Regions from separate parts of the Massilia sp. BHUDP2 genome, predicted to be linked through region 2. Evidence: predicted binding sites of a transcription regulator. Region 2 holds the regulator's gene; the other holds the start of a gene.
What was found. Region 2 encodes FNR, which switches genes on or off when oxygen is low (the NO sensors DNR and NnrR bind a similar motif). Its sites were predicted from a motif close to TTGATNNNNATCAA; they were not measured.
Positions count from the first base shown of each region.

Region 1: a site for FNR is predicted at 2,357-2,370, ahead of ACK6C6_RS16630 (glycine-rich domain-containing protein). Genes of this name have one in related genera too.

Region 1 covers NZ_JBJUVW010000002.1:1,333,867-1,338,838, reverse strand. Annotated here, with positions in the region: gene ACK6C6_RS16640 (hypothetical protein) at 1-29, shown strand, start outside; gene ACK6C6_RS16635 (IS1595 family transposase) at 50-1,018, opposite strand; gene ACK6C6_RS16630 (glycine-rich domain-containing protein) at 1,166-2,110, opposite strand; gene ACK6C6_RS16625 (CHASE domain-containing protein) at 2,425-4,254, opposite strand; gene ACK6C6_RS16620 (glutamine--tRNA ligase/YqeY domain fusion protein) at 4,541-4,972, opposite strand, start outside.
Region 2 covers NZ_JBJUVW010000001.1:1,707,977-1,712,948, reverse strand. Annotated here, with positions in the region: gene ACK6C6_RS07685 (hypothetical protein) at 1-1,565, shown strand, start outside; gene fnr (fumarate/nitrate reduction transcriptional regulator Fnr) at 1,647-2,408, shown strand; gene ACK6C6_RS07675 (AraC family transcriptional regulator) at 2,419-3,174, shown strand; gene ACK6C6_RS07670 (DMT family transporter) at 3,235-4,161, shown strand; gene ACK6C6_RS07665 (metallophosphoesterase) at 4,193-4,972, opposite strand, start outside.

The DNA of each region.
Region 1 (4,972 bases), on a different contig from region 2:
AGGGAGCGGGGCCAGCGCTGGCAGCCTGAATGAAAAGACGCTGTCCTCCTTAGCTATGGATGACTCCGATCGAGAGGCGCAGCAATTGCTCCACCGTCGTGATCCGTTCGCCATCGAGCGCCCGGCGCCAGCCTAGGTAGTTTGGCAAGTAGCGCGAAGCGACCCCGCGGAAGCGGCTCAACCATTGCCGGAAGCGCTGGTGGTAGGCATTCACATTCTGCACATGGATGGCTCCGGCAACGCCGCGGCGTACCCGCACGCCTGCACGTAGGTTCACCGCTTGGTGTGCAATGCCATGCTTGCGGGCGAAACTGCGGTAGGCCCCATGGCCGTCACTGACCAGCAGCACCTGCCGGTCAAGCCGGGGCAGCAGGTGCTGCTCCAGCTGCGCCGCCGACAAGGCACCACGCCCGACCACGGCATCGATGGTCTGGCCACTGCGGTCGCGCGCTACCAGAATGCAGTCGAGCTCGCGTGAGATGCCGCGCTTGCCGGCGCGGCCGCCGCGCCGACGCGCCGGTCGATCCAGCTTGCGCGCGCCCTTCTGCGATTCCAGCATGAACATTTCGTCAGCTTCGGCAATGCCGCCCAGGCGCCTCGGCTGGGCATACCTGGGTCGCTCCAGGAAGCGGTGGCGCCAGCGGAAGGCGGTGTTGCGGTGTACGCCGACCTCGCTGGCAGCTGCGCGCACCGACTTCGAGTCGAGCACGGTGCCCAGGTAATCGAGCCATTTTTCACGCAGCCGCAGCCGCGCCAGCGGCGTTCCGCTCAGGTCGTTATAGGTACGGCCGCAGGCACGGCAGCGATAGCGCTGCAGGCCGTTTGCTTGTCCATGCCGGTAGTAAGCTTCGCCGGCGCAACTGGGGCAGCGACGTATCGCTCCGCCGATCTGGCCGATGAGGGCGCTCACCTGGTCCAGCCCGGCAGCGGGATGCAGGGCGGCCAGCGTCTGCAGGCGCTGGGGCAGGTTCAGTGCAGCGAGTTTGGCAAACCACTTCTTGAAATAAGGCGCGCGCATGGTCGTTCCCGTCTGTGGTGACAGGCGTTCGACCAGGAAGCAGCTCAGCAGTTCCGCGCTCATCCATAGTTAAGGTTGACAGCGCCAATGAAAAAACGGCCGGCGGGACGCAAGCGTCGTCCGGCCGGCCGTTCGAGGGAAGGAGAATCAGGCGGCGTGCGCCAGCTCCTTGCCCGGTGCGGCGCAGCGTTCCGTGCTCCCAGCCTGCATCAGCGAAGGCTTTCCCGGTGCGGAGCAATAGGCGTACGCGGCGTTGGCGGCTTCGTACGGCTTGCCCGGTGCGGAGCAGTATGCGAATGCGGTGCTGGCGGTGTTGTGCGGCTTGCCCGGTGCTGAGCAGTAAGCGTGGGCGGCGTTGGCGATTTCGCGCGGCTTGCCCGGTGCTGAGCAGTAAGCGTGGGCGGCGTTGGCGGCTTCACGCGGCTTGCCCGGCGCCGAGCAGTATGCGTGCGCGGCGTTGGCGATATTGCGCGGCTTGCCGGGTGCTGAGCAATATGCGTACGCGGCATTCGCGGCTTCGCGCGGCTTGCCCGGTGCGGAGCAGTAAGCGTACGCGGCGTTGGCGGCTTCGCGCGGCTTGCCTGGCGCGGAACAGTATGCGTACGCGGCGTCGGCGGTGTCGTGCGGCTTGCCCGGCGCGGAGCAGTAAGCGTATTCGGCATTCGCGGCTTCGCGCGGCTTGCCCGGCGCCGAGCAGTATGCGTACGCGGCCTTGGCGGCCTCGATCGGCTTGCCCGGCGCGGAGCAGTATGCGTAGGCAGCGTAGGCGGCAGGCCCGGTGCCGAATTCCGCTTCGTAGATTGCGCGCATGCGCTCGCCACCAGCCGCATGGTCGCCATCGTTGGCGCTGGCGCTGATGCCAACGTAGGGATAGTGGTGCAGGAAGTAGCCGAACACGGCTTCGCAATCCTGGGCGTACTTCATCGTATCGAGGATGTGGTAGTGCCAGAAAATGTCGACGTCGACGGTCGGCGATGCCTCCGCGTCCGGGTACTTCTTCATCAGGAACAGGAAGCGGCGGTATTCCGTTTCCACTGCATCGGCCCGCAGGGCGGACCAGCCTTCGCCGGATTCCACATGCATCAGTTTCATTTTGATCGGGGCAAGATCAAGTGCTTCAAATGCTGCGAATTCGTTGGTCGACATAGTTATCACCTTTTGTTGTAGATCTGTTTGTGTAGATCTGTTTGTTAAGGCATTCTTTTTTTATCCCTAGTGTTGAAGCGGTACGTCAGAGAATCCTCCTCAAAGAACGTGACGCGGTTAATCGGAAGTCAGGAACTGCGTCTTGACCGGTGGCAGTGATAACAATTGTCCTGCGACCGGTCAGGCTTAATGTTGAGTTCTGTCAACCGAGTAACTGCTGTGCTGAAACGAGACAACATGGGCGCACATCCGCTCCATCTTCAGGCGATGGCCGGCAGCGCGGCATCGCTGTCGTGAGTTGGGACAGCGGGTGGTTCGGATGAATGCCCGCCTACGGGAATGGTGACGACGATGGTGGTGCCGGTGTCCGGGCCGCTGCTGATCGAGAAGCTGCCGCCCAGGATGTTGACACGCTCTTCGATGCCCACCAGCCCGAAGGATCCGTTGCGGTTGCGGCTGCCCGGCTGCATGCCGATGCCGTTGTCGCGAATCGTCATGGTCAGCATGTCGGCGTGCTGGTGCAGGTCGATGCGCACCTTGGTCGCGCGTGCGTGCCGCGCCACGTTGTTGAGCGACTCCTGCAGGATGCGGAAGAAGGCCGTGGCGCAACCGTCGTCGAGGTGGTGCTCGGTTTCGTCCTCGACCAGTTCGCATTCGATGCCGGTGCGGCGCGAGAAGTCCGCCACCTGCCAGTCCACCGCTGCGTTCAGGCCGAGGTCGAGCACGTTCGGCCGCAGGTCGTTGATGATCTGGCGTACGCTGCGGATGGTCAGGTCGATCTGGCGTACGGTCGCGCTGGCGCGTTCGTACAGGCGGCCATGGCGGTCGCGCGTGCGGTTGGCGAGGATCTCGGCCTCGATCTTCAAGGCCAGCAGGTTCTGCGCGAGCTCGTCGTGGATCTCGCGCGCGATGCGCTTGCGCTCGCCTTCCTTGATCTGCTCCGCGTGCGCGGCCAGCTGGCGCAGCTTCTCGTTGGTGGCCTGCAGCTTGGCCTGGCTGGCGCGCAGCTCGCGCGTCATGTCCTCGGCCATGCGCAGGGCGCTGCGGCGCGACGAAGCCATGGTCTGGAACAGCGCGTAGAGCAGGGCGGTGCTGAGCGTGCCTGCCAGCGCGGCCAACCAGGGATAGAACAGGTCGAAGCGCGTGTACAGCGCCGATTTGGCGATGCTGAAATCGGCGCGCCACTGGCGCTCGTTGTATTCGATCGGCAGGCTGGCGTGCAGTACGCTGTCCTCGTCCTTCGGGAGCGACGACGACCCCTTGGCCGCCACATTACTGTCGTACAGCACCGCGCTGAGCCGGTGCTCGCCCGGTTCCAGCGGCACGTCGTTGAGGTCGGTGAGCACCAGGCGCACCCCCTCTGCCGGGAAGCCTTCGAGTGCGCCGTTGACCATCTTGTTGACGCCAAAGCCGATGCCGACGGAACCGATGTAGGCGGCGCGGCGCTGGGCGACATTGCTGATCGGCATACCGCTGCGGTACACCGGCAAGCGCATCGCCAGGATGTTCTGGGTGGGGCCGGAGCCGGGCAGGATGTTGACGCGCAGGCCGGAGGCGGCGATCGTGTTGTTGTCGCGCGATTCGGCCGCGGTGCGGCGGATATAGCTGCGCGCTTCCAGGTCGACGCCGAGCTTCTTGAGCGATTCCGGAATGGCGGGTTCCATGTAGACGAGGACCGTGTAACTGTCGCGTCCCGGCACGGCTCGCAGCTTCGTGGCAGGCTCGGGCATGCCGTACTGGCGGAGGCGCCGGAGAACGTCGGCCTCTACCGCCGGCAGCTCGTCCGCGCCGACGGTGCGCGCATAATTCATCGCTTCGATGCCCGGGAAATTGCGCGGCGTGTCGAGCTGCTCGACATAGTGGCGGAAATCGTCGGCGCTGGCATTCGGGTTGGCGTGGAACAGTCCGGCCATGCCGCGCAGGACGTCCGTATAACTTTTTACGCGGGCGACGATCGCATGCTGGGCGGTGCGCGCCATGCCGCGAAAGCGCGTCTGGGCGTCGCTTTCGATCGCCTTGGCGGTAGCCAGGTAGAGGGCAGCGCCGACCGCCACGGACAGCAAGGCCCCGGTCAGCATCGCCGTCGGCATGACGACATGATGGTTGGAGGAGCTGCGGGGAGGCATGATCCGTAATCTCGCTTGCTAGGTGAATGCGTCGCGATAATGCGACATACATGCCTACACTAAGCATCTTTACGGAACGAGGAACCTATCAGGATGAATAGGTATCGTGGATGTGCAACGATGTGGACGGAATGTAAACGTTTTCGGTCAAGAACAAGAAATTCGGGGGAGCAATGCCACGAGCATTGCTCCCCCTCAAATACCTGCAAAACGCAGAAATGGTTGCCTTAACAGTAAGGCGTAAGAGGAATTACTTCCCCCAGCTGTCCTTCAGCGTCGTCACGCGGTTGAACACCGGCTTGCCCGGCTGCGAATCCACACGGTCCGCCACAAAATAGCCGTGGCGCTCGAACTGGAAGCGCTGGTCGGCCACCGCGTCCTTCATGCCCGGTTCCAGGTAGGCGGTCACGGTCTCGAGCGCGTTAGGGTTGAGCGCGGCCTTGAAGTCCTTGCCGCCGGCGTCCGGCTGCGGCTCCGTGAACAGGCGGTCGTACAGGCGCACTTCGGCCTCCAGCGCGGTGGCCGCGCTGACCCAGGTGATATTGCCCTTGACCTTGTAGTTGTCCGCGCCCGGCGTGCCCGACTTCGAGTCCTCGAAGTACTTCACGTGCACCGCCGTGACCTTGCCGTTCTCGTCCTTGTCGAAGCCGGTGCACTCGACCACGAAGCCGTACTTCAGGCG
Region 2 (4,972 bases):
AAGGCCCCTGGGCCGTCGCCGAAGCGAGCGTCGGCACGGAAGGCGTGCAGCCCGCGCTGCAAGGGAACGGCTTTACCTACCGCCACGACTGGGGCATGCGCCGCGGCGAATGGCTGCTGCGGCTCAACTGGGACCTGATCCAGCCCGGCTCGCAGGTCTTCGTGGCCATCGGCGAAGGCGTGCCCGGCGGACCGCCCGCCGGCAAGTTCATCGGCGCGGCCCGCTACACCGTGCACAACGTCGCCCCGCGCGGGGGCGGCGTCGACATCTGGGTCAACATCGAGTGGAGCGCCGACATTTGGCTCTACGTCGACTACCTGGTCGTCAACCCGCCCTCGGCGCCCCCTGGCCTGCGCACGGTCTCGGTCACGGTGCACCGCCACAGCAGCGTAGCCCTGAGCGAAGCCGAGGCCGACCGGATCCTGGCCGACATGGGCACGATCCTCCAGAACGACGACAGCGGGCCGGACGTCACGACCCCGGTCCGTTTCGTGCGCAACGGCGCAGTCCGGCTGCTGCCGGCGAACATCCCCGGCACCATCCAGACCTCAAGCGACCTGAATGCCCTCCTGACCGCCGGCAGCGGGGTCAAGATCGTGCAGGCCATCCGCTGGTGCGGCGGCCCCGGCGACGGCATCATCGGCTGCGCCCCGGTCGGCAGCGCCTCGGTCAACGTGGCCGCGGTGCGCTTCACCGCCAACCAGGAAGGCCTGATCTGGGTGCACGAGTACGGCCACAACTGCGGCCTGCCCCACCGCACCGACGACCCGCGCGCGGTCATGTACCCGTCCGTCGGCGCCGACCACAACGTGGTCAACGCGGCCGAGTCCTCGGCGTACCTAGCAGGCCCGCTCAGCATCAGCGGCAAGGTGATGGCCGCCGGCGGCTGCTCCTGCGGTGCGGGCGGCCTGGCGCTGCCTGCCGACGTGCGCGACTTCGTCTCCCAGCACTGGATCGAGGGCGTGCCATGGGAGCTGGCCTCGCAGTACGGCGAGAAGGACGCCCGCCTGCTGCTGGACTGGCTGGTGAACGAGCCGGAGAAGCACGAGGAGTTCCTGACCCAGATCGTGGCCACCCTCGGCTACATCGGCAGCGAGATCGCGGTCCAGCCGATGATCGACTTCGTCGAAAGTGCGCGCGCCGGCCGTGCCGTGTTCAATGCCAGGAACACGGCCCTGCTGCGCCTCGGCGACCTGGCCAACCGCTCCGGCAGCCGGGCGGCGCTCGATTTCCTGGCGCGGGTCGCCGGCGACATGGACCTGGCGCGCACGCTGGCGGCGCCCCAGGCCAGCGCCGAGCTGCAGGCGGCCAAGGCGCTGCAGGACGTGGTGGCGCCGAGCCTCGACACCCTGGCGGCCGAGCTGGCGGTGTCGGCCACCTTCGGCCTGGCGCTGGCGGGCACGGTGCAATCGCAGCAGGCCGTGGAAGCGCTCAAGGGGAACGCCGACGCCTTCGCGACCGTGAACCAGGCGGCGCAGGAAGCCGCCGAGATCGCCGCGACCGTGCGCGCCAAGGGCCGGCAGGAGTATTACAGGATGAAGGCGGAACACCGGCATCACCTGTAATCGGGCTTGTATTTTGGAAATGAAACCCGCGGACGCGGCCTTTGTCTATAATGGCCGCGTCAGCATTTTCGTTTCCCTGCCATGAACCAACCCATCTCGCTCCCGGGCGAAGCGAAGGTCATCCAGGCCCTCAAGGCCAGCTGCAGCGCGTGCAGCATGCACCAGCTGTGCCTGCCGATGGGCCTCGAGGATGCCGACATCAATCGCCTCGACCAGATCATCGGCCGCCGCCGCCGGCTCGCGCGCGACGAGCGCCTCTACGCCATGGGCGAGCCCTTCCGCAACCTGTACGCGGTGCGCTTCGGCCATTTCAAGACCTATCAGGTCAACGCCGCCGGCGAAGCCCAGATCACCGGTTTCCAGATGGCCGGCGAACTGCTGGGCATGGACGCCATCAGCGGCACCCACCACTGCGACGCCGTGGCCCTCGAGGACAGCGAGGTGTGCGAGATCCCGTTCTCGCGCCTGGAAGAGCTGTTCGGCCACGTGCCGGCCCTGCTGCGCCACTTCCACCGCATCATGAGCCAGGAGATCACGCGCGAACAGAACGTCATGCTGCTGCTCGGCAATATGCGGGCGGAGCAGCGTTTCGCCGTCTTCCTGGTCAACCTGTCGGCACGCTACGCGGCGCGCGGCTATTCGCCGCACAGCTTCCAGCTGCGCATGTCGCGCGAAGACATCGGCAACTACCTCGGGCTCACCATCGAAAGCATCAGCCGCCTGCTGTCGCGCTTCAAGAAACAGGGCTGGCTGCAGGTCGACAAGCGCGAAGTCACCCTGCTCGACCCGGCCAAGCTCAAGGCGCTGGCGGCTGGCACCGACGTCTGCAGCCCGATGGGCTAGCGACACCGCCATGGCTGCTCCGCTGCTCGACCTGCATCTGCGCAGCTATGGCGCCGCGCGCAGCTCGGACCGCCACGAGTTCGGCCAGCTGGTGCTCCCCGTGAGCGGCGAAGTCGCCCTGGAAATCGAAGGCCGCCAGGCCCGGCTCGATCCGCTGCGCGTGGCGGTGGTGGCGCCGGGCGCCTGGCACTCGCAGTGCAGCCCGGTGGCCAACCGGTCGCTGATCGTCGACCTGGGACCGGATACTTTCGCGCAAGGACCCTGGCAGCGCCTGCTCGAGCAACCCTTCGGCGCCATCGGTCCGGCAGCGCGCAAGCTGGTCGAATTCATGGGCATCATGGCCGCCACCGCTCCGCCCGCGCCTTCCGTGCTGGCCGGCTGGACCCCGCTGCTGCTCGACACCCTGGTGCTGGGAGCGCCCGCACCAAGCTCGCGCCTGGCCGCCCTGCTCGCCCGCATCGAGGCCGAACCCGGCCTGCCGTGGACCACCGAGGCCATGGCGCGCGCCTCCAGCCTGAGCGTCAGCCGCCTGCATGCGCTGTTTCGCGAAGAGCGCGACAGCACGCCCCACGACTGGCTGCTGGACTGCCGCCTGCGCCATGCCTGCGAATGGCTGCGTGCGACGGCGCGCCCGGTGGCCGAGATCGCGCTGGCAGCGGGCTTTTCCGAGCAGAGCGCGCTGACCCGTGCCATGCGCAGGGCGATGGACACCACGCCCGCGGCCTACCGGCGCGCGTATCGCGAGAATCTGTCAAACCAGCAGTAGCCAGGGTCAAGAGCGCCGCGGGCATCCGGCCGACAATCTCCCTTCCCAAGGAGATCGTCCATGCTTTCGCAGATTCACACCACATCCCACACCACGCAACTCGGCATCGGCGCCGGCATCACCGCGGGCGCCTTCTGGGGCCTGGTGTTCCTGGCCCCGGAACTGGTGCCGGGCTTCTCGGCCCTGCAGCTGTCGGCGGGCCGCTACCTCGCCTACGGCATCGTCGCCGCCATCCTGGTCGCCCGCGCCTGGCCGCGGCTCAGGCAGCGACTGACCCGGGCCGACTGGCGCGGCCTGGCCTGGCTCAGCCTGGCGGGCAACATCGTGTACTACCTGTTCCTGGCCCAGGCCGTCCAATTGGGTGGCGTGGCCATGACCTCGATCGTGATCGGGCTGCTGCCGATCACCGTGACCCTGGCGGGCTCGCGCGAGCACGGCGCGGTGTCCTTGCGGCGCCTGGCCCCCTCCCTGCTGCTGGGCGGGGCCGGCCTGGCCTGCATCAGCTGGGATTCCTTGTCTTCCCTGGAGGGCGGCTCGGGCATCGGCCTCCTGTCGGCGATCGGCGCGCTGCTGTCATGGACCTTCTATGCGGTCGTCAACCGGCGCTGGCTGGCGCGCCTCGAGGGCATTTCGGCCAACGAATGGAGCCTGCTGGTGGGGGTGATGACGGGCGCCCAGGCCCTGCTGCTGGCGCTGCCGGCCTTCCCGCCCGGCGGCGCCGCGCACACGGGCAGCGAATGGCTGCAGTTCCTCGGGGTGGTGACGGCGGTCGGGATCTTCTGTTCCGTGATCGGCAACGCCTTGTGGAACTACGCCAGCCGCGCCCTGCCGATGGCGCTGATGGGCCAGATGATCGTGTTCGAGACCGTGTTTGCCTCGCTCTACGGCTTCCTGTGGGAGGCGCGCTGGCCCAGCGGCCTGGAGGCGGCGGCGCTGGTGCTCCTGATGGCTGGCGTGGTGTCCTGCGCCGCCGCCCACCGCAATTGAGCGGTTCCAGGGAGCGCCAGGCGCTCCTTTCTTACACCTGGATCACCAGATCGGGCCGGAAGGCTTCCTGCTCGCCCTTGCTGAGATAGCCGAGCGGGTTGGCCACCACGCGGCAGGACCAGGGCCGGCCGGCGTCGACGCCGCTGACCACGTAGTCGTTGGCGCAGTGCAGGTGGCCGTGGATCCAGATGTCGGCCTGCGGGAACAGGCCGTCGAGCGCATTGCAGAAGCCCGCGGTCCCGGGCGTGAGGCCGTAGCGCGGGTCGGCGCTTTGCAGGCTGGGCGCGAAATGGGTCACCACCACCGTGCTTCCCTCGAAGGGCGCCGCCAGCGCCCCGCGCAGCCAGTCCTGGCAGTCCAGCGCCATCTCGCGGATGCCCTCGGCCAGCACCTTCTCGCCGTTTTTCAGGGTGGTGTTCTTCGACAGGTACCAGTTGGCGGCGCGGAAGGCCTTTTCGCGTTTCTGCAGCTGCTTGCTCAGCTCCTGCTCGCGCAACGCCAGCGCGTCGAAGTCGCTCCACAGGGTAGTGCCGATGAAGCGGATACTCCCGATGACGAGCGTTTCGCGGTCCAGCCATTCGATGCCGAGGCGCGCGCAGCTGGCGCGCAGGCGCGCGTAGGCTTCGTCGTAGTCGAGGCCATCGAATTCGTGGTTGCCGGGGATGTACAGGACGCGCGCGCCATTGGCGCCGGGGCGCAGCGGCGAGAAGCGTTCGAGCCCGAAATCCTCGTCGGTCAGGCGCGACCCGGCCTGGTAGGAGCCGATGTCGCCCGCCAGCACGACGACGTCGGTGTCGGCGTGGATCTGCGG